2 regions of the Streptomyces ferrugineus genome follow, and region 1 is predicted to be linked to the other one. Evidence: predicted binding sites of a transcription regulator. Region 1 holds the regulator's gene; the other holds the start of a gene.

Region 1 (10,184 bases):
CGTCCAGACGCCCTGGCCCGGGCTCGCCGACAGCCGCTCGTCGAGCCTGCCGTGCCGGATCAACTCCCTCTTGACGCGCTGCACTTCCCCGGTGAAGTGGGTGCTGCGGTCCACGATCTGGTTGAAGACCGCGGTCAGCTCGGCCACGACTCCCTCCCCCGTCTCCGGGAGCCTGCGGAAGTCGCCGTCCCGGGCCGCGGTCATCGCGGCGAGCAGTGGGCGCAGAGCCGATGCTCGAATTTGACCGTCTTTCTGTCCGTCTTCGAGCACACGCGTAGCACGGTTCTCACTCATGGCGGCCCACTTCGGTAACTCGGTGCTTATGGGCGTGGCCAGTCTGTCACTCTGTCGGCGTCGACTGAGGCGTATTCGTCCGAACCGTTCGGGGAGCTGTACATGGGGGCCATTCCGGCGCAACGGGAGACCGTTACCCGTGCCTGTGATGCGCCTGCGCGGGACGGCGGGCACGCGGAGGCCCGCACCACCCTGCCCGGCAGCCCGCTCTCCCCGGGCTCCGCCCGCACCCTCGTGCGCGCCGCCCTCACCGACTGGGCCGCCTCCGGACTCCCCGGCACCGAGCACGTCACCGACCGCCTCGTCGACGACGCCGTCGTGGCCGTCAGCGAACTCGTCACCAACGCCGTCGTGCACGCCGGCACCGAGGTCGAGCTCTCCTGCCGGCTGGAGGAGGACGGCGCCCTGCTCGTCGAGGTCCTGGACCACCACCCCTCGCGCGCCCCGCGCGACGGTGAGCTGGAGGCGCCGTACGAGACCCCGGAGTACGGGCGCGGGCTGCGGCTGGTGTCGCGGCTCGCGGAGTCCTGGGGCGTCACCTACCGCACCGGCGCCAAGACCGTGTGGGCGCGACTGCCCGCCGAGGACCCCGTCGCGGCCAGGGACGACATCGAGGCGTACGCCGAGGAGCGCGCGCTGGAGCGCGGGCTGCGCGTCGCCGAGATCCTCGCGCCCGAGCCCCAGCGCGCCGAGCGGGACCGGGACTGGCTCAACCGGGGCGCCCTGTCCTTCCTCGCCGAGGCCTCCGACCTGCTCGCCGGGCAGCTCGACGAGAACCTCGTCGCCGCGCTCGCCGGCCAGCTGATCGTGCCGCGGCTGGCGGACTGGTGCGCGGTGTGGCTGGAGGACGAGGTCGCCGGGCGCTGGGGATACCCCCGATCCGGTGAGACACAGGGCGGGGCCGGCTGGGCCGCGGACGGCACGGCCGGCACCGGGCCCCGGCTCGCCCGCGTCTGGCACGGCTCGGAGAACCTCATCGAGGAACTGCGCCGCGCCCTGGAGAAGGAGCCCCCGCTGCCGCCCGCCAGCCAGCGCACCGGGCCCGTGGCCTACCCCTGGCCCGGCGAGGCACTCGGCGCCCGCCAGGCACACGGCACCGCGCTCGCGTACCGTCTGATCGCCGGCGGCCATCCGCTGGGCACGCTCGTCATCGGGCGGGCCGACCTCGTGCGCTTCCCCGACGAGGTCACCGGACTCGTCGAGGACCTCAGCCGCCGCGTCGCCCTCGCCATCGGCGCGGCCCGCCAGTACGCCCGCCAGGCCACCATCAGCCGGGTCCTGCAGCGCGGACTGCTGCCCGGCGCCGTCGCCGAGATCCCCGGGGTGGCCAGCGCCCTCGTCTACGAGCCGTACGACAAGGGCGGCCCGAGCGGCGACTTCTACGACCTGTTCCCGGCCGGCGACGGCCGCTGGTGCTTCGCCATCGGGGACGTCCAGGGCAAGGGCCCGGAAGCCGCGGTGGTGATCGGCATCGCCCGCCCCTGGCTGCGGCTGCTCGCCCGCGAGGGCTACCGCGTCTCCGACGTCCTCGACCGCCTCAACCAGCTCCTCCTCGACGACGCCACGGAGGCCGCCGACGCCGCCGCCCGCGCCCTGGCCGGCCCGGTGGCCCCCGGCGACGGCCCGCAGACCCGCTTCCTCTCCCTGCTCTACGGCGAGCTGACGCCCTTCGACGGCGGCATCCGCTGCACCCTCGCCTCCGCCGGCCACCCCCTGCCGCTGCTGCTCGGCGAGGACGGCGAGGTGCACACGGCCGCGCAGCCGCAGACCCTCCTCGGGGTCGTCGAGGACGTGACGTACACCAGCGAGACCTTCGAGCTGCGCTCCGGCGACACCCTGCTGTGCGTGACGGACGGGGTGACGGAGCGGCGCAGCGGCTCCCGCCAGTTCGATGACGGCGACGGCCTCGCGGCGGCGCTGGCCGGGTGCGCGGGCCTGAACGCCCAGCTGATCGCGGAACGGATCCGCAGGCTGGTGCACGAGTTCGGGGGCCGTCCGCCGGAGGACGACTTGGCCCTGCTGGTGCTGCAGGCCGAGTGACCGGCGAGGTACGGGACAATAGAACCCATGCCCTCCGCACTCCCCGACGGCGAGCCCGTCCCCGCCGACGGCGCGCTGCCGCCGACCGCCCTCGCCGACGTGGCCGACCGCCCCCTCGGCTTCTACCTGCACGTCCCGTACTGCGCGACCCGCTGCGGCTACTGCGACTTCAACACCTACACGGCGACCGAGCTGCGCGGCACGGGCGGCGTGCTGGCGTCCCGCGACAACTACGCCGAGACGCTGATCGACGAGATCCGCCTGGCGCGGAAGGTCCTCGGCGACGATCCGCGCCCGGTCCGCACGGTCTTCGTCGGCGGCGGTACGCCGACGCTGCTGGCCGCCGACGATCTCGTACGGATGCTGGGGGCGATCCGCGACGAGTTCTCACTGGCGCCGGACGCGGAGATCACGACGGAGGCGAACCCGGAGTCGGTGGACCCGGCGTATCTGGCGCGGCTGCGGGAGGGCGGCTTCAACCGGATCTCCTTCGGCATGCAGAGCGCGAGGCAGCACGTGCTGCGCGTACTGGACCGCACGCACACGCCGGGACGCCCGGAGGCATGCGTGGCGGAGGCCCGCGCGGCGGGCTTCGAGCACGTGAACCTGGACCTGATCTACGGCACACCCGGCGAGTCGGACGACGACTGGCGGGCCTCGCTGGAGGCGGCGATCGGCGCCGGACCGGACCATGTCTCGGCGTACGCCCTGATCGTCGAGGAGGGCACCCAGCTGGCCCGCCGCATCCGCCGGGGCGAGGTCCCGATGACGGACGACGACGTGCACGCGGACCGGTACCTGATCGCGGAGGACGTGCTGTCGGGGGCGGGATTCGACTGGTACGAGGTGTCCAACTGGGCGACTTCTGAGGCCGGGCGCTGTCTCCACAACGAGCTGTACTGGCGGGGCGCGGACTGGTGGGGCGCGGGGCCGGGAGCGCACTCGCACGTGGGCGGGGTGCGGTGGTGGAACGTGAAGCATCCGGGCGCGTACGCGGCGGCGCTTGCGGAGGGGCGGTCGCCGGGTGCGGGGCGCGAGCTGCTGTCGGAGGAGGACAGGCGGGTCGAGCGGATCCTGCTGGAGCTGCGGTTGCGGGAGGGGGTGCCGCTGGAGTTGCTGCGGGAGGAGGGGCTTGCGGCTTCGCGGCGGGCGTTGGGGGAAGGGCTGTTGCAGGACGGGCCGTACGCGGAGGGGCGGGCCGTGCTGACGTTGCGGGGGAGGTTGCTGGCGGATGCGGTGGTCAGGGATTTGGTGGACTGATCACTCGGGCGAGTGAATCGGCGTGGAACGTCGGTTCGGTCCCTAAGCTGGTTCGTAGGCTGCCGCCAAAAGGACGCGGCGGATGTGGAGGGCCACGGAGATGACCGCTGTGGACGAACGCGGGATGACGAAGTACTTCGAGGAGATTGAGCCTCCCGAGGGCGTCAGGGTCGAGCTCCTCCGGGGGGAAATCGTGATGATGGCGGCTCCCGATCTGGTGCACAACCGGATTGTGGCGGACGTGCAGGATCAGATCCCGCGCAAACCCTGGGAACGACTCCAGACGACGGACCTGGACATCATCGACGAGGCCAGCGAGCCCATTCCGGACCTTGTGGTGCTAGAGCGTGGTGTGGCTCCAGACTCAGGCAACCTGGTGCCGTCCCAGATGGTCACATTGGTGGTCGAGGTGGTCTCGAAGACGAGTGTCGACCGGGACTACGGGATCAAGCGCTCGATCTACGCGGCAGGCAAGATCCCCGCCTACCTGATCATCGACCCGATCATGGCGCACTGTGTTCTGCTGACCGATCCCATCGGCGATGGAGATCAAGCCGACTATCGCGGGCAGTGGATTACGAAGTTCGGTGACCCCGTGCTGCTCGAACTGCTCGGGGTAGAACTGGACACGAGCGAGTTCGGAACTCTTACCGGGGTCAGGCGTCACCGGCTGCCGTGACGAAGTCGATCAGCTCCTCCACCCTCCCCAGCAACTCCGGCTCCAGGTCCTTGTAAGACCCCACCCGCTTCAGAATCGCCTGCCACACCGCCCCGGTGTTCTCCGACGGCCACCTCAGTGCCCGGCACACCCCCGTCTTCCAGTCCTCCCCATGCGGCACCCGCGGCCACGCCTCGATCCCCAGGGACGACGGCTTCACCGCCTCCCAGATGTCGACGTACGGGTGGCCCACCACCAGGGCGTGCTCGCTCGTCACCGCCTGTGCGATGCGCCACTCCTTCGTGCCCGGTACCAGGTGGTCCACCAGGACCCCCAGCCGCGCATCCGGACCCGGTGCGAATTCGGCCACGATCGACGGCAGATCGTCCACGCCCTCCAGGTACTCCACCACCACGCCCTCGATGCGCAGATCGTCGCCCCACACCTTCTCGACCAGCTCGGCGTCGTGTCGGCCCTCGACGTAGATACGGCCGGCGCGGGCCACGCGTGCGCGGGCGCCGGGGACGGCGACCGAGCCGGATGCGGTACGGGTGGGACGTACCGGAGCCGCGCCGGACGGCCGGACGAGCGTCACCACCTTGCCCTCCAGCAGGAACCCCCGCGGCTCCAGCGGAAAAACCCGGTGCTTGCCGAAGCGGTCCTCCAGGGTCACCGTGCCGGCCTCGCAGCGGATCACCGCGCCGCAGAACCCCGTGCCGGGCTCCTCGACGACCAGGCCGGGCTCCGCCGGGACCTCGGGGACGGGCTTGGGCTTCTTCCAGGGCGGGGTCAGGTCCGGGGAGTACTGGCGCATTCGGATGACGATAGGAGAAGTGGCCCCGCGCTCACCGCGACACGCCGAATCTGGCGGCCAGCTCGTCGCGCTGGCGCCGTACGAACTCCGCGTCCACCACCGCTCCGTGACCGGGCACGTACAGCGCGTCCTCGCCGCCCAGGTCCAGCAGGCGGTCCAGGGCGGCCGGCCAGTGCGACGGTACGGCGTCGGGGCCCGCCTGGGGTTCGCCGGACTCCTCGACGAGGTCCCCGCAGTAGACGACCTCAGGGTCGCCCGGCACCAGTACCACCAGGTCGTGGGCCGTGTGCGCCGGGCCCACGTTCGCCAGCAGGACCTGGCGGCCGCCGCCCAGGTCGAGGGTCCACTCGCCGCTGACCTGGTGGTGGGGGTGGACCAGCGCGTCCACCGCCTCCTCCGCCGCGGCCGGGTCCAGGCCGTCCCGGACGGCGTCCGCGCGCAGCTCCTCGCGCGCGTGCCGGCCCGCCAGCACCGTGTCCATGCCCACCGGGCCGTACACCTCCGCCCCCGCGAAGGCCGCCGCGCCGAAAACGTGATCGAAATGGGGATGCGTCAGCGCGAGATGAGTCACACGGTGACCCGCGAGCCACTGCGCCTGCGTACGCAACCGCACGCCCTCCGCGAGGCTCGACCCGGCGTCCACGATCAGCGCGGTGCCGTCCCCCACCACCAGCCCCGCCGTGCAGTCCCAGACCGGAAGCCGGTACCGCCCCACCCCGGCCGCCAGCCGTTCCCACCCCAGCTCTTCCCAAGTCACCGTCATACGGCGACGCTAAGCGACACCACCGTCGGGCGCGGCGGTGCTGGCCCGGCCTTGCCCGGGGTGCACCCCACCGCCGTACACTGGCCGGGGACGGCTGGCACTCGGATGGACAGAGTGCCAGGAAACGCGCCAAGGGGACGACCGCTGGAGGTGTGCGCGAGATGCTGAGTGAACGCAGGCTTCAGGTACTGCGCGCCATCGTCCAGGACTACGTCGGGACCGAGGAGCCGGTCGGCTCGAAGGCGCTGACCGAGCGGCACAACCTCGGTGTCTCCCCGGCCACCGTGCGCAACGACATGGCGGCCCTGGAGGACGAGGGCTTCATCGCCCAGCCGCACACCAGCGCCGGGCGCATCCCGACCGACAAGGGCTACCGGCTGTTCGTCGACAAGCTCGCCGGCGTCAAGCCGATGACCCCGCCCGAGCGGCGCGCCATCCAGAACTTCCTCGACGGCGCCGTGGACCTCGACGACGTCGTGGCCCGCACGGTACGGCTGCTCGCGCAGCTCACCCGGCAGGTCGCCGTCGTGCAGTACCCGTCCCTGACCCGGTCCACCGTCCGCCATGTCGAGCTGCTCTCGCTCGCGCCCGCGCGCGTGATGCTCGTCCTGATCACGGACACCGGCCGGGTCGAGCAGCGCATGATCGACTGCCCGGCGCCGTTCGGCGAGGCCTCGCTCGCCGATCTACGCGCGCGGCTCAACAGCCGGGTCGCGGGCCGGCGCTTCACCGATGTGCCGATGCTCGTCGAGGACCTCGCCGAGGCCTTCGACCTCGAGGACCGAGGCACCGTCTCGACCGTGCTCTCCACCCTCCTGGAGACGCTCGTCGAGGAGAACGAGGAGCGGCTGATGATCGGCGGCACCGCCAATCTGACCCGCTTCTCGCATGATTTCCCCCTCACCATCCAGCCGGTGCTGGAGGCACTGGAGGAGCAGGTCGTGCTCCTCAAGTTGCTTGGCGAGGCCGGGGATTCGGGCATGACCGTGCGCATCGGGCACGAGAACGCCTACGAAGGACTCAACTCCACGTCCGTCGTGTCGGTGGGCTACGGTTCGGGCGGCGAGGCAGTCGCCAAGCTCGGCGTGGTCGGACCGACCCGCATGGATTACCCGGGAACGATGGGAGCGGTACGCGCAGTGGCACGTTACGTCGGACAGATCCTGGCGGAGTCGTAAGTGGCCACGGACTACTACGCCGTGCTCGGCGTGCGTCGCGACGCGTCGCAGGAAGAGATCAAGAAGGCCTTCCGGCGGCTCGCGCGCGAGCTGCACCCGGACGTCAACCCGGATCCGAAGACCCAGGAGCGGTTCAAGGAGATCAACGCCGCGTACGAGGTGTTGTCGGATCCGCAGAAGAAGCAGGTCTACGACCTCGGCGGCGACCCGCTCTCGCAGCAGGGCGCCGGCGGCGGTGCGGGCGGCTTCGGGGCCGGTGGGTTCGGGAACTTCTCGGACATCATGGACGCGTTCTTCGGTACGGCGTCCCAGCGCGGCCCGCGCTCGCGCACCCGGCGCGGCCAGGACGCGATGATCCGGCTGGAGGTCGAGCTCGACGAGGCGGCCTTCGGCACGACGAAGGACATCCAGGTCGACACGGCCGTCGTCTGCAACACCTGCAACGGTGAGGGCGCGGCGCCCGGCACCTCCGCGCAGACGTGTGACATGTGCCGCGGTCGCGGTGAGGTGTCGCAGGTGACGCGGTCCTTCCTGGGCCAGGTCATGACCTCGCGGCCGTGCCCGCAGTGCCAGGGCTTCGGGACCGTCGTCCCGACGCCGTGTCCGGAGTGCGCGGGCGACGGGCGGGTACGGTCCCGTCGGACCCTCACCGTCAAGATCCCGGCCGGTGTCGACAACGGCACCCGGATCCAGCTCGCCGGCGAGGGCGAGGTCGGGCCCGGCGGCGGTCCCGCAGGTGACCTGTACGTCGAGATCCATGAGCTGCCCCACCCGACCTTCCAGCGGCGTGGCGACGATCTGCACTGCACGGTGACGATCCCGATGACGGCGGCGGCCCTCGGCACGAAGGTCCCGCTGGAGACGCTGGACGGCCTGGAAGAGGTCGACATCCGCCCGGGCACCCAGTCCGGCCAGTCGATCCCGCTGCACGGCCGGGGTGTCACGCACCTGCGCGGCGGCGGCCGGGGCGATCTCATCGTCCACGTCGAGGTCACGACCCCGACGAAGCTCGACCCCGAGCAGGAGCGCCTCCTGCGCGAGCTGGCCAAGCTGCGCGGCGAGGAGCGTCCGCAGGGGCAGTTCCAGCCGGGGCAGCAGGGGTTGTTCTCCAGGCTCAAGGACGCGTTCAACGGGCGTTGAGTCCGGAGGCAAACTCCGGGCCTATGCCAAGGGGAAGGGTCGATTCGGACTTGTTCGGAGGACGTGACAACATGCCGTCATGTCCTCCGCACTGACCGATCTCTTCCCCCATCCGATCGTGCAGGCCCCCATGGCGGGCGGCGTCTCCGTGCCGCAGCTCGCCGCCGCCGTGTCCGAGTCCGGTGGGCTGGGTTTTCTCGCCGCCGGGTACAAGACCGCCGACGGGATGTACCAGGAGATCAAGCAGCTGCGCGGGCTGACCCAGCGTCCTTTCGGCGTCAACCTGTTCATGCCGCAGCCCGAGCATGCCGACGCCGCGGCCGTGGACGTCTACTCACACCAACTGGCCGGTGAGGCCGCCTGGTACGAGGTCGAGCTCGGGGACCCCGACAGCGGACGCGACGACGGCTACGACGCCAAGCTCGCCGTGCTGCTCGACAACCCGGTGCCGGTGGTCTCCTTCCACTTCGGCGTGCCCAGCGGCGACGTCCTGGAGTCCCTGCGCCGCGCCGGCACCGTCACCCTCGTCACCGCCACCACCCCGGACGAGGCCCTCGCCGTGCAGCGGGCCGGCGCCGACGCGGTGATCGTGCAGGGCATCGAGGCCGGCGGCCACCAGGGCACCCATCGCGACAACCCCGAGACCGAACGCGCCGGCATCGGGCTGCTCTCCCTCGTCGCCCAGGTCCGCGAGACCGTGAGCCTGCCCCTGGTCGCCGCCGGCGGCATCATGCGCGGCAGCCAGATCGCCGCCGCACTCGCGGCCGGCGCCAGTGCCGCCCAGCTCGGCACCGCCTTCCTCGCCACCCAGGAGTCCGGCGCCCACGCCCTGCACAAGCAGGCGCTGACCAACCCCCTGTTCGTACGGACCGAGCTGACGCGCGCCTTCTCCGGTCGCCCCGCACGCGGCCTCGTCAACCGCTTCATGCGCGAGCACGGGCCGTACGCCCCCGCCGCCTACCCCGAGGTCCACCACCTCACCTCGCCGCTGCGCAAGAAGGCCGCCGCCTCCGGCGACCCGCAGGGCATGGCCCTGTGGGCGGGGCAGGGACACCGCATGGCCCGCGAACTGCCCGCCGGGCAGCTGGTGGAGGTGCTGGCCGCCGAACTGGACGCGGCCCTGACAGCGTTGTCGGCGTTCCCGCGGGGCGGTGCCGGCCGATGACCGCGCCGGTCTTCGTCGTCGAGTCGCTGGAGCGGGCCACCGGTCCGGGCGGCGGCGAGTACGTGCTCGACGGGCCCGAGGGGCGGCACGCCGTCTCGGTGAAGCGGCTGCGGCCCGGCGAGGACGTCGTCCTGACCGACGGGCACGGGCGCTGGGCCGAGGGCGTCGTCAAGGCGGCCGAGGGCAAGGACCGGCTCGTGGTGGAGCTCGGCGCCGTGGCCGAGGAGCCGCCGGAGCGGCCCCGTATCACCGTCGTCCAGGCCCTTCCCAAGGGGGACCGGGGCGAGCTGGCCGTCGAGACCATGACCGAGACCGGCGTCGACGCGATCGTGCCGTGGGCGGCCGCCCGCTGCATCACCCAGTGGCGGGGCGAGCGGGGCGCCAAGGCCCTCGGCAAGTGGCGGGCCACCGCGCGCGAGGCCGGCAAGCAGTCGCGCCGGGTACGCTTCCCCGAGGTCGCGGAGGCGGCGACGACCAAGCAGGTCGCGGCGCTGCTCGCGCAGGCCGACTTCGCCGCCGTACTGCACGAGGAACGCGACTACGGCAGCGAGCCGCTGGCGACGGCCGAACTGCCCGCCGACGGCGAGATCGTGCTCGTCGTCGGCCCCGAGGGCGGGGTGTCCCCCGAGGAGCTGGCCCTCTTCGAGGAGGCGGGGGCGAAGGCGTACCGTCTGGGCCGTACCGTCCTGCGCACCTCCACCGCCGGAACCGCGGCGACGGCACTGCTCCTCGGCCGCACCGGCCGCTGGTCCTGACCCGGGGAGGGACGTCCGCCGTGGAACTCGCCCAAGTAAGACTGCTGGTCAGCGACTTCGCCGCCTGCTACCGGTTTTACGCCGACGTCCTCGGCCTCAAGCCGCAGTCGGGCGCGA
Region 2 (10,184 bases), 7.3 Mb from region 1:
TCGGCGGGCCCGTGTGCGCGGTGAAGACGGTCGAGTCGCTCACGAACATCCGCATGGACCACTACATCGAGATCGACTTCGCGGGCTTCGCGAAGCTGGTGGACGCGCTGGGCGGCGTCACCGTCACGACGGACGAGGACATCGACGACGAGGACAGCCACCTCCGTCTCGCGGCCGGCACCCACCACCTGGACGGCGAGCAGGCCCTGGCGCTGGCCCGCACCCGGCACGGCATAGGCGACGGCAGCGACCTCGGCCGCATAGGTCTGCAACAGAGGCTGGTGAAGGCCCTGCTGGACCAGATCTCCGCCGCCGGCCTCCGCACCGACCCCGCCCGGCTCTACCGCGTCGCCGACGCGGTGACGAGCAGCCTCACCACCGACACGGGCCTGGACTCCCTGAGCGAGCTGATGAGGCTCGGGCAGAGCCTGGACGGGCTGTCGTCGGACACGGCGAGGACGGTGACCATGCCGGTGCTGCCGGCCCCGTCGGACCGCAACCGTGTGGTCGCGAACGAGCCCGAGGCGAGCGAACTGTGGGAGTCGCTGCGCTGACGGGCCAGCTCCTCGATGCCGGCCTGCGCGCGCCGTTCGTCCATGCGGGTGCCGTAGACCTGCTCGCGGCCCTCGTTGACGAGGGTGCGGTCGCGAAGGAAGCCTGTTCCAGGAGGCGCGACGCGTGGCGCTGGACGTCGAGTTGCCGGTCGGCATGCAGAATTCATCGAAAGAAATCCGGGGAGCGTGTCGATTCGGGTGCCTCCCGTTCGACGCGGGGGTGAGAGGCCGGGCAGGACCGGTCACCGAATCCGAGGAGTCACCATGCCGCGCTATCTCTCCATGATCCGTGTCGACGAGTCGGCCGCCGCCGAGGGCCCCAGCGACGCGCTGATGCAGCGCATGGGCGAGCTGATCGAGGAGATGACGAAGGCGGGTGTCCTGCTCGACACCGCCGGGCTGACCCCGACCGCCCAGGGCACCCGGGTGCACTACGAGGGCGGACAGCTCTCCGTGACCGACGGGCCGTTCACCGAGGCCAAGGAGGTCATCGGCGGATACGCGCTCATGCAGTGCAAGGACCGGGCCGAGGCGATCGAGTGGACCAAGCGGTTCCTGAAGATCCACGAAGACCACTGGACCATGACCTGCGAGGTGCGCGAGATCGTCGAGGGCTGAGCCGGTTCCTTGGCTCCGTCGGCGTACGGGTGTCTGATGGTGGGCTGTGGAACCGCAGCCCCAGCCCACCCCAGACCCCGGCCGCTCTCTGGCCGCCACCGTCGAGACCGTCTTCCGCATCGAGTTCCCGCGCGTCATCGCCACCGTCACCCGCATGGTCCGCGACGTCGGCATCGCCGAGGAACTCGCGCAGGACGCGCTGGTCGCCGCCCTGGAGCAGTGGCCCCGGGACGGCGTCCCGGACAACCCCGGCGCCTGGCTCACGGCCGCCGCCAAGCACCGTGCCGTGGACCTGATCCGCCGCCGTGAGAACTACGCCCGCAAGCTCGCCGAGATCGGCCGCGACCTGGAGACGGCGGCACCGCCCGAGGAGCCGTCGGCCCGCTACGACCCGGACGACATCGACGACGACCTGCTCCGCCTGGTCTTCACCACCTGCCACCCGGTGCTGTCGCCGCAGGCCCGCATCGCCCTCACCCTGCGCCTGCTCGGCGGCCTGACCACACCGGAGATCGCCCGCGCCTTCCTGGTGCCGGAGGCGACCGTCGCCCAGCGCATCGTGCGTGCCAAGCGCACGCTCGCCACCCGGAACGTCGCCTTCGAGGTCCCCTACGGCCCCGACCGCGAGGCCCGTCTCGGCTCGGTCCTCGACGTCATCTACCTGATCTTCAACGAGGGCTACGCCGCCACGGCCGGCGACGACCTGCTGCGCCCGGCCCTGTGCGAGGACGCGCTGCGCCTGGCCCGCGTGCTGTCGGGACTGATGCCGAAGGAGCCGGAGGTGCACGGTCTGACGGCCCTGCTGGAGTTCCAGGCCTCCCGCACGGCGGCCCGCACCGGCCCGTCGGGCGAACCGGTCCTCCTCGAGGACCAGCACCGCAGCCGCTGGAACCGCATGCTCATCGCCCGCGGCATCAAGGCCCTGTCCCGCGCCGACGCCACGGCCACGGGCGCCCCGGGCCCGTACGCCCTCCAGGCCGCGATCGCCGCCTGCCACGCGCACGCGTACACGTACGAGGAGACCGACTGGAAGGCCATCGCGACGCTGTACGGCCTCCTGGCCGCCCGATCCCCCTCCCCGGTGGTCGAGCTGAACCGCGCCGTCGCCGTGTCGATGGCCGAGGGCCCGGAGCCCGCCCTGGAGATCGTCGACGCGGTCGCCGCCGAACCTGCCCTGCGGGACTACCACTTGCTGCCGAGCGTGCGCGGCGACCTGCTGCTGCGTCTCGGCCGTACGGCGGAGGCGCGCGCGGAGTTCGAGCGGGCGGCGGCGCTGACCCGCAACGTGCGCGAACGGCAGATGCTGCTGAAGCGGGCGGCGCCCTAGGCGGGGCGGCCGACCAGCATCGTCGGTGCCCCCGCCACCCGGGTCAGGAACACCGTCGCCGAGCCCGGCCCCCGCGGCTTGACCTTCCGGCGCAGCTCCTCCGGCTCGACGGCGGAGCCCCGCTTCTTGACGGTGAGCACACCCACCTCCCGCTCCCGCAGCAGCGCCTTCAACTTCTTGACGTTGAAGGGGAGCTGATCGGTGATCTCGTACGCCGTCGCGTACCGCGTCGGCCGCAGCTCGTCCGCCGTGACGTACGCGATGGTCGCGTCGATCAGCCCGCCGTCGAGCCGGTCGGCGACCTCGGCGACCAGATGGGCGCGGATGACGGCGCCGTCGGGCTCGTACAAGTACCGTCCGACGGGCCGGACTCGCGGGTCGGGAAGACCGCGGGAGAGCAGCGAGCGCGGGCCCGGCAGCAGGGTGGCCCGCACCGCGCCGGGGTCGGTGCCGAACCACAGCACCGCCTCCTTCACGTCCCCGCCGTCCGAGATCCACTCGGCCTCGGCGTCGTCCGGGACCATCTCGTGGGGGATCCCGGGCGCGATCTTCAGCGCGGCACGCGGCGCCCTGCGGGCGGCCTCCACGGCCCACGACAGCGGCGGCGAGTACGCCTCGGGATCGAAGATCCTGCCGCGGCCTCCCCGCCGGGCGGGGTCGACGAACACGGCGTCATAGCCGGCGGTGTCCACCTCGGTGACGTCCGCCTCCCGCACCTCGACGAGCCCGGCGAGCCCGAGGCCGGCCATGTTCGCCCGCGCCACCGCCGCCGTCACCGGATCCCGGTCCACCGCCAGCACCCGGATCCCGGCCCGCGCCAACGCGATCGCGTCGCCCCCGATCCCGCAGCACAGGTCGGCGACGGAGGTGACGCCGAGATCCCTCAGGCGCTCCGCCCGGTACGCCGCGACACTCGCCCGCGTGGACTGCTCGACCCCGTTCGGCGTGAAGAACATCCGCCCCGCGTCCGCCGCCCCGAACTTCGCCACCGCCCGCTGCCGCAGCCGCGCCTGCCCGAGCGCCGCCGACACCAGCTCGGCGGGGTGCTCGCGGCGCAGCCTGGTGGCGACGGCCAACTCGTCGGCGGGGTCGGTGTCCCGGACGGCGTCGAGGAGGGCGCGGCCCTCGGGGGTGAGGAGGGGGGCGAGGTGGTCGTTCACCGGGTCATTGTCGGCCAGTCGGTGGATGGTCCGCCTCCTGCGGCGGTGTCGGACCGGCTTCGGGGCGGCGGCCTGCCAAGATCCGGCTCCATGCGACTAGTAGTACAAAATGACAAAAACATCGGAAGTCGGGCGGCGGCAGGGCATCGTGGGCCGGCAGCGCGTCGCCCCCGGACGGTCCTGCGATCCCGCGTCCACGGCGTTCTCGCCGTGCTCACCGTCGCGGCCATCGCCTCCGGCTGTGCGCAGGGCGGCGTGGCCGGCCCCGGCGGCGCGGCCGAGGGCCCCACTCCGGGCCGTCACCCCCTCAAGGCACCGCCCCCTGCCGCCACCCCGGAACCACCGGCCAGGAAGTTCCGGTCCGCCCAAGAGGCCCGCGCCGCCCGCATCGCCGCCGCCAGACGCTGGCGCCTGGACGGTGTCCCGCTCACGCCACCGCCGCCCCCGGCCAAGAAGCCGCGGATCACCACCCGCAAGGGCTTCGAGGTCGCCGGCCACGAGGAACTCGGCCTGCCCCCCGTCTTCACGACCATCCCGACCAAGCAGCGCGTCGTCTTCCTCACCATCGACGACGGCGCCGAGAAGGACCCGACGTTCCTGCGGATGATGGACGACCTGCAAGTGCCGTACACCGCCTTCCTCAGCAACTACCTGATCAAGGAGGACTACGGCTACTTCGGGCGGATGCAGCGCAGTGGCGTGGTCCTGAACAACCACACCCTGCACCACCCCTACCTCCCGGCCCTGTCCTTCCGCCGCCAGCAGATCGAGATCTGCGGCATGCAGGAGGTCATCGAGGAGCGTTACGGCAAGCGTCCGCTGCTCTTCCGCCCGCCCTTCGGCAACTACAACCGGGACAGCCTGCGCGCCGCGAAGTCCTGCGGCATCAAGTACGTCCCGCTGTGGAACGAGGAGGTCTTCGTCGACCACTGGGACTACCGCGAGTGGGACCGGAAGATCCGACCGGGTGACATCGTGCTCACTCATTTCCGGGGCCGGGACGACTGGAAGGGCACAATGCCCGACATGATCCGCCGGTTCCTGAACAAGGTGACGGCCGAGGGGTACGCGGTGGCCCGGCTGGAGGACTACCTGTGAGGTCGGTGCCCGGGGCGCGGGCGCTGGCCGCCACGGCCCTGGCGTCCGCCCTGCTCGCCGGGTGCGCCGGCCCGGCCGACCCGCGCGGCGAACCGGCCGGGCACACGGAGCGCTCGGCGAAGAACGCGGCGCACTCGCCCCGGCCGTACCGCCACTGGGGCCTGACCGCCCCGCTGCCCGCACCGCCGCCCCCGCCCGCCCACCGGCCGGTGCGCTCGACCGGGGAGCCGCTGCCGGTCGTGCACCGCGTCCCCACCCGCGACAGGGTCATCTTCCTCACCTACGACGACGGCGCCGAGAAGGACCCTCGCTTCGTCGACATGGTCCGAGAGCTACGGCTGCCCGTCAGCATGTTCCTCACGGACAGCGTGGTCGGCCCGGGCTACGGCCACTTCGCGCGGCTGCGCGCGGTCGGCGCCTCGATCCAGAACCACACCCTCGACCACGCCGCCCTGCGCGGTCTGCCGTACGCCGGCCAGCGCGCCGAGATCTGCGGCCAGCAGAGCAAACTCCGCGCCCGCTTCGGCGTCCGTCCCCGCCTCTTCCGCCCGCCCTACGGCACGTACGACACCACCACGCTCCGCGCCGCGGCCCACTGCGGCGTGACGGCGGTCGTGCTGTGGCGGGCGGCGATGGAGGGCGACGGCGAACTGACGTACGCGAAGGGCCCCCGCCGACTGCGCGCCGGCGACATCGTCTCCGTCCCGTCGAGCGAGCCGACCGGGCTGAGCCTGCGGGAGCGGACGACGAGGCTGCTGCGGGAGATCCAGGCGAGAGGGCTGACGGTGGGCCGGCTGGAGGACTACGTGTAGCGGGAGCGGCTCGGTCAGCGCAGTGAATTAGCAGTCCGCTTGACCGAGTGCTAATCACGGTCATAGTCTCGGCTTTGGCACTCCCCCCTGGAGAGTGCCAACTACGCGACGGGCAGGTCCGGCACCCGCGACGACGGATCGACCTGGTCGCCACCTCAGACAGTTAACCCCGTGAGATCTCCGAAGGGGGAGGTCGGATCGTGACGACCGCCAGCTCCAAGGTTGCCATCAAGCCGCTCGAGGACCGCATCGTGGTCCAGCCGCTGGACGCCGAGCAGACCACGGCCTCTGGCCTGGTCATCCCGGACACTGCCAAGGAGAAGCCCCAGGAGGGCGTCGTCCTGGCCGTGGGCCCGGGCCGCTTCGAGAACGGCGAGCGCCTGCCGCTCGACGTCAAGACCGGCGACATCGTGCTGTACAGCAAGTACGGCGGCACCGAGGTGAAGTACAACGGCGAGGAGTACCTCGTCCTCTCGGCTCGCGACGTGCTCGCGATCATCGAGAAGTAAGACCACCTCGAAGCATTCTGCTTCCAGCTGCGCCCCTGGCCCCCGCGACCACACAAGAAGCCGGGCGCCCGGGGCGCAGTGTCTTTTGAACCCACAGATTTCGAGAGGGCTCCCGCTGTCATGGCGAAGATCCTGAAGTTCGACGAGGACGCCCGTCGCGCCCTCGAGCGCGGCGTCAACAAGCTGGCCGACACGGTCAAGGTGACGATCGGCCCCAAGGGCCGCAACGTCGTCATCGACAAGAAGTTCGGCGCGCCCACCATCACCAACGACGGCGTCACCATCGCCCGCGAGGTCGAGGTCGAGGACCCGTACGAGAACCTCGGCGCCCAGCTGGTGAAGGAGGTGGCGACCAAGACCAACGACATCGCGGGTGACGGTACGACCACCGCCACCGTGCTCGCCCAGGCGCTGGTGCGCGAGGGCCTGAAGAACGTCGCCGCGGGTGCCTCCCCGGCGCTGCTGAAGAAGGGCATCGACGCCGCGGTCGCCGCGGTCTCCGAGGACCTCCTCGCCTCCGCCCGCCCGATCGACGAGAAGTCCGACATCGCCGCCGTGGCCGCGCTGTCCGCCCAGGACCAGCAGGTCGGCGAGCTCATCGCCGAGGCGATGGACAAGGTCGGCAAGGACGGTGTCATCACCGTCGAGGAGTCCAACACCTTCGGTCTGGAGCTGGACTTCACCGAGGGCATGGCCTTCGACAAGGGCTACCTGTCGCCGTACTTCGTGACGGACCAGGAGCGCATGGAGGCCGTCCTGGAGGACCCGTACATCCTCATCAACCAGGGCAAGATCTCCTCCATCCAGGACCTGCTGCCGCTGCTGGAGAAGGTCATTCAGGCCGGCTCCTCCAAGCCGCTGCTGATCATCGCCGAGGACGTCGAGGGCGAGGCCCTGTCGACCCTGGTCGTCAACAAGATCCGCGGCACCTTCAACGCGGTCGCGGTCAAGGCCCCCGGCTTCGGCGACCGCCGCAAGGCGATGCTGCAGGACATGGCTGTCCTCACCGGCGCCACGGTCATCTCCGAGGAGGTCGGCCTCAAGCTCGACCAGGCCGGCCTGGACGTGCTGGGCACCGCCCGCCGCGTCACGGTCACCAAGGACGACACGACCCTCGTCGACGGCGCCGGCAAGTCCGACGACGTCCAGGGCCGCGTCGCCCAGATCAAGGCCGAGATCGAGAACACCGACTCCGACTGGGACCGCGAGAAGCTCCAGGAGCGCCTCGCGAAGCTGGCCGGCGGCGTGTGCGTGATCAAGGTCGGCGCCGCCACCGAGGTGGAGCTGAAGGAGAAGAAGCACCGTCTGGAGGACGCCATCTCCGCGACCCGCGCCGCGGTCGAGGAGGGCATCGTCTCCGGTGGTGGCTCCGCGCTCGTCCACGCGGTGAAGGTCCTGGAGGGCAACCTCGACAAGACCGGCGACGAGGCCACGGGTGTCGCGGTCGTCCGCCGCGCCGCCGTCGAGCCGCTGCGCTGGATCGCCGAGAACGCCGGCCTCGAGGGCTACGTGATCGTCTCCAAGGTGGCCGAGCTCGACAAGGGCAACGGCTACAACGCCGCGACCGGCGAGTACGGCGACCTGGTCAAGGCCGGTGTCATCGACCCGGTCAAGGTCACCCGCTCCGCCCTGGAGAACGCCGCCTCCATCGCCTCCCTGCTTCTGACGACCGAGACCCTGGTCGTCGAGAAGAAGGAAGAGGAGGAGCCGGCGGCCGCCGGTGGCCACGGCCACGGGCACGCCCACTGACGACTGACACACGTCAGCACTGAGGCCCGGCACCCTTGGGGTGCCGGGCCTCCGCCGTTGCCGTCGGCTACCGCTCCAGCCCCTCCAGAGCCCCGAGTTGGGCCATCAGCCCGAGCCGGTCGTACTGCCACCATCCCTCGACGATCTTCCCCTCCGCACTGAACCGCTGGACGGTCGTCCCGGTCATGGAGACCTTCTTGCCGGTGGCGGCGATCCCGAGGAAGTCGCCCTTGTGCGTCCCGTTCCACGTCCACCGGGTGCACACCCGGTCACCCTGGGCCACCTGGTCCTCGATCGTGAACGAGAAGTCGAAAGCGCTCCGCCACATCTCGAGCTCGCGCCTGATCGCGTCCATGCCGATGGCGTCCTGCGGGTTGGACGGATCGTGGTCGTGGTAGTCCTCCACGAGCAGATCGTTGAGCGGCGGCAGCTCGCCCTTGCCGCCCAGCGTCTCGAAGAACCTGCGCGCGGAGGCGTCGTACAGCTGCTCGTCCCGCACCACGTCCAGATCCGTGAAGGTCGGCGTCTCGTCGCAGAGCGCGACCATCTCCTGGAAGATCCGGTCGGTCTCCGGGAGATGGGAATTGCGCATCGCCTCCTCGTACGACGGGAACTCCACGATCTCGATGAAGTGCGACGCGTCGGACCGGTCGCTCCCGATGATGTCGTGCGTCGCCGTCCGCTTCCCCTTGGTCTGCTCGACCCACCTGTCCATCAGCCGGTTCATCTCGTCGAAACGGCTGGTCCTGCAATCGATGAGCTGCACGAAGGTCATGGGGCACCTCCCGACGCCCGAGTCCGGTACGACCGACATGCAAGATTTTATGGCGTTTCGGCTGCTTGTTCCTCCGCTCGGCTCACTGCGGCCCGTACTTCCGCCCCGTCCTCGAACTGATCCCACCGAGCATCCCCCGAGGCACCAGCTTCGCCGCCCCCAGGAGCACCTTGTACCGGGGGTCCGGAATCGACACCGCCTTCCCCCGCGCCAGATCCGCTAGCGCCGCCGCCACCAGCTTGTCCGCGTCCAGCCACATCCACCCGGGAATGTTGTCCGTCCCCATCCCGGCCCGCTCATGGAACTCGGTCCGCACGAACCCCGGGCACAGCGCCATCAACCGCACCCCGCTCCCGGCCAGGTCCCGCGCCGCCCCCTGCGTGAACTGCACGACCCACGCCTTGGACGCGCCGTACGTCCCGCGCGGCACGAAGGCCGCGACCGACGCCACATTGACGACACCCCCGCGCCCCCGCTCCCGCATCGCCTCCGCAGCCGCCGACGTCAGGCGCAGCACCGCCTCGCAGTGCACCTTGAGCATCTTCAGCTCGTCGGCCATGGAGACGTCGAGATAGCGGCCCTTGTTGCCGAAGCCGGCGTTGTTGATCAGCAGGTCGACGGGGTTCCTGCGGTCGCCGAGGCGGGCGGCGACCGACTCGATGCCGCTGTCCTGCGCAAGGTCGGCGGTCAGCACCTCGGCCTCGATGCCGTGCCGGTCGTGCAACTCGGTCGCCTGCTCGCGCAGCCGCTTGGTGTCCCGGGCCACCAGGACGAGGTCGTGTCCGTCAGCGGCCAGCCGCCGCGCGAACGCGGCGCCGATACCCGCGGTCGATCCCGTAATCAATGCCGTTGTCATGGCGCAAGATTAGTGACCCGGACCGGACGCTTCCGCTCCCCGCTCAGCCGTGCCGGTGCCCCGACGCCCGCTGTCCCTTGTCGACCACCACGAACTGACCCATCATCCCTTCGTCCTCGTGGTACAGCAGATGGCAGTGGTACATGTACGGCGTCTCCGGGTCCGCGGGCCCGGTGAAGCGCAGCGCCAGCCTCATGGTCGTCCCGTGCGGCACGAACACCGTGTCCTTCGGACCGCGCAGCGCGGCCGGCGGCGCCTCGCCGTTCACCTCCAGCACTCGGAACTGCACGTCGTGCACATGGAAGTTGTGCGGCATGCCGTTGCCGTTGCGGACCGTCCACACCTCCGTCGTCCCCCGCGTGACCGTCTCGTCGACGCGGCCCATGTCCATCGCGCGCCCGTTGATACCGGACCGTTTCAGGTCGAAGTGCCGCCCACGCACCGCGTCCGAGCCGTCCGGTGTCTCCAGCTCGCCCAGCGCGGCCGGTATCGCGGGTGAGGGGCGGAGCTCCTCCGCCGCCCGCAGCTCCAGCACGTCGAAGGAGTCGTCGCCCCCGCCGAACCGCCGCTGCCAGCCGTCCCCGTAGTCGTCCTGCGGGAAGCTGCGCAGCATCGCGCGCTCACCCGCCCGCATCCGTACGACGATCTCGGCGCGCTCACCCGGTGACAGTTGGACGCGGTCCATGGGCTCCGGCCGCTCCAGCAGACCTCCGTCGGTGGCTATCA

What was found. Region 1 encodes HrcA, which represses chaperone genes, less so after heat shock. Its sites were predicted from a motif close to TTNGCACTCNGNNNNNCNGAGTGCNAA; they were not measured.
Region 2: a site for HrcA is predicted at 5,597-5,623, ahead of groES (co-chaperone GroES). Genes of this name have one in related genera too.

The regions. Positions count from the first base shown of each region.
Region 1 covers NZ_CP063373.1:1,847,269-1,857,452, forward strand. The annotation lists gene IM697_RS08415 (HAMP domain-containing protein) at 1-294, opposite strand, end outside; gene IM697_RS08420 (SpoIIE family protein phosphatase) at 397-2,334, shown strand; gene hemW (radical SAM family heme chaperone HemW) at 2,362-3,594, shown strand; gene IM697_RS08430 (Uma2 family endonuclease) at 3,695-4,273, shown strand; gene IM697_RS08435 (DUF3097 domain-containing protein) at 4,251-5,066, opposite strand; gene IM697_RS08440 (MBL fold metallo-hydrolase) at 5,098-5,829, opposite strand; gene hrcA (heat-inducible transcriptional repressor HrcA) at 5,991-7,007, shown strand; gene dnaJ (molecular chaperone DnaJ) at 7,008-8,147, shown strand; gene IM697_RS08455 (nitronate monooxygenase) at 8,227-9,312, shown strand; gene IM697_RS08460 (16S rRNA (uracil(1498)-N(3))-methyltransferase) at 9,309-10,067, shown strand; gene IM697_RS08465 (VOC family protein) at 10,088-10,184, shown strand, end outside.
Region 2 covers NZ_CP063373.1:9,101,321-9,111,504, reverse strand. The annotation lists gene IM697_RS40350 (LCP family protein) at 1-554, shown strand, start outside; partial or broken gene IM697_RS46120 (DUF6624 domain-containing protein) at 566-711, opposite strand; gene IM697_RS40345 (YciI family protein) at 819-1,172, shown strand; gene IM697_RS40340 (RNA polymerase sigma factor) at 1,219-2,499, shown strand; gene IM697_RS40335 (class I SAM-dependent methyltransferase) at 2,496-3,659, opposite strand; gene IM697_RS40330 (polysaccharide deacetylase family protein) at 3,750-4,757, shown strand; gene IM697_RS40325 (polysaccharide deacetylase family protein) at 4,754-5,569, shown strand; gene groES (co-chaperone GroES) at 5,770-6,078, shown strand; gene groL (chaperonin GroEL) at 6,199-7,827, shown strand; gene IM697_RS40310 (ester cyclase) at 7,895-8,602, opposite strand; gene IM697_RS40305 (SDR family NAD(P)-dependent oxidoreductase) at 8,685-9,458, opposite strand; gene IM697_RS40300 (multicopper oxidase family protein) at 9,502-10,184, opposite strand, start outside.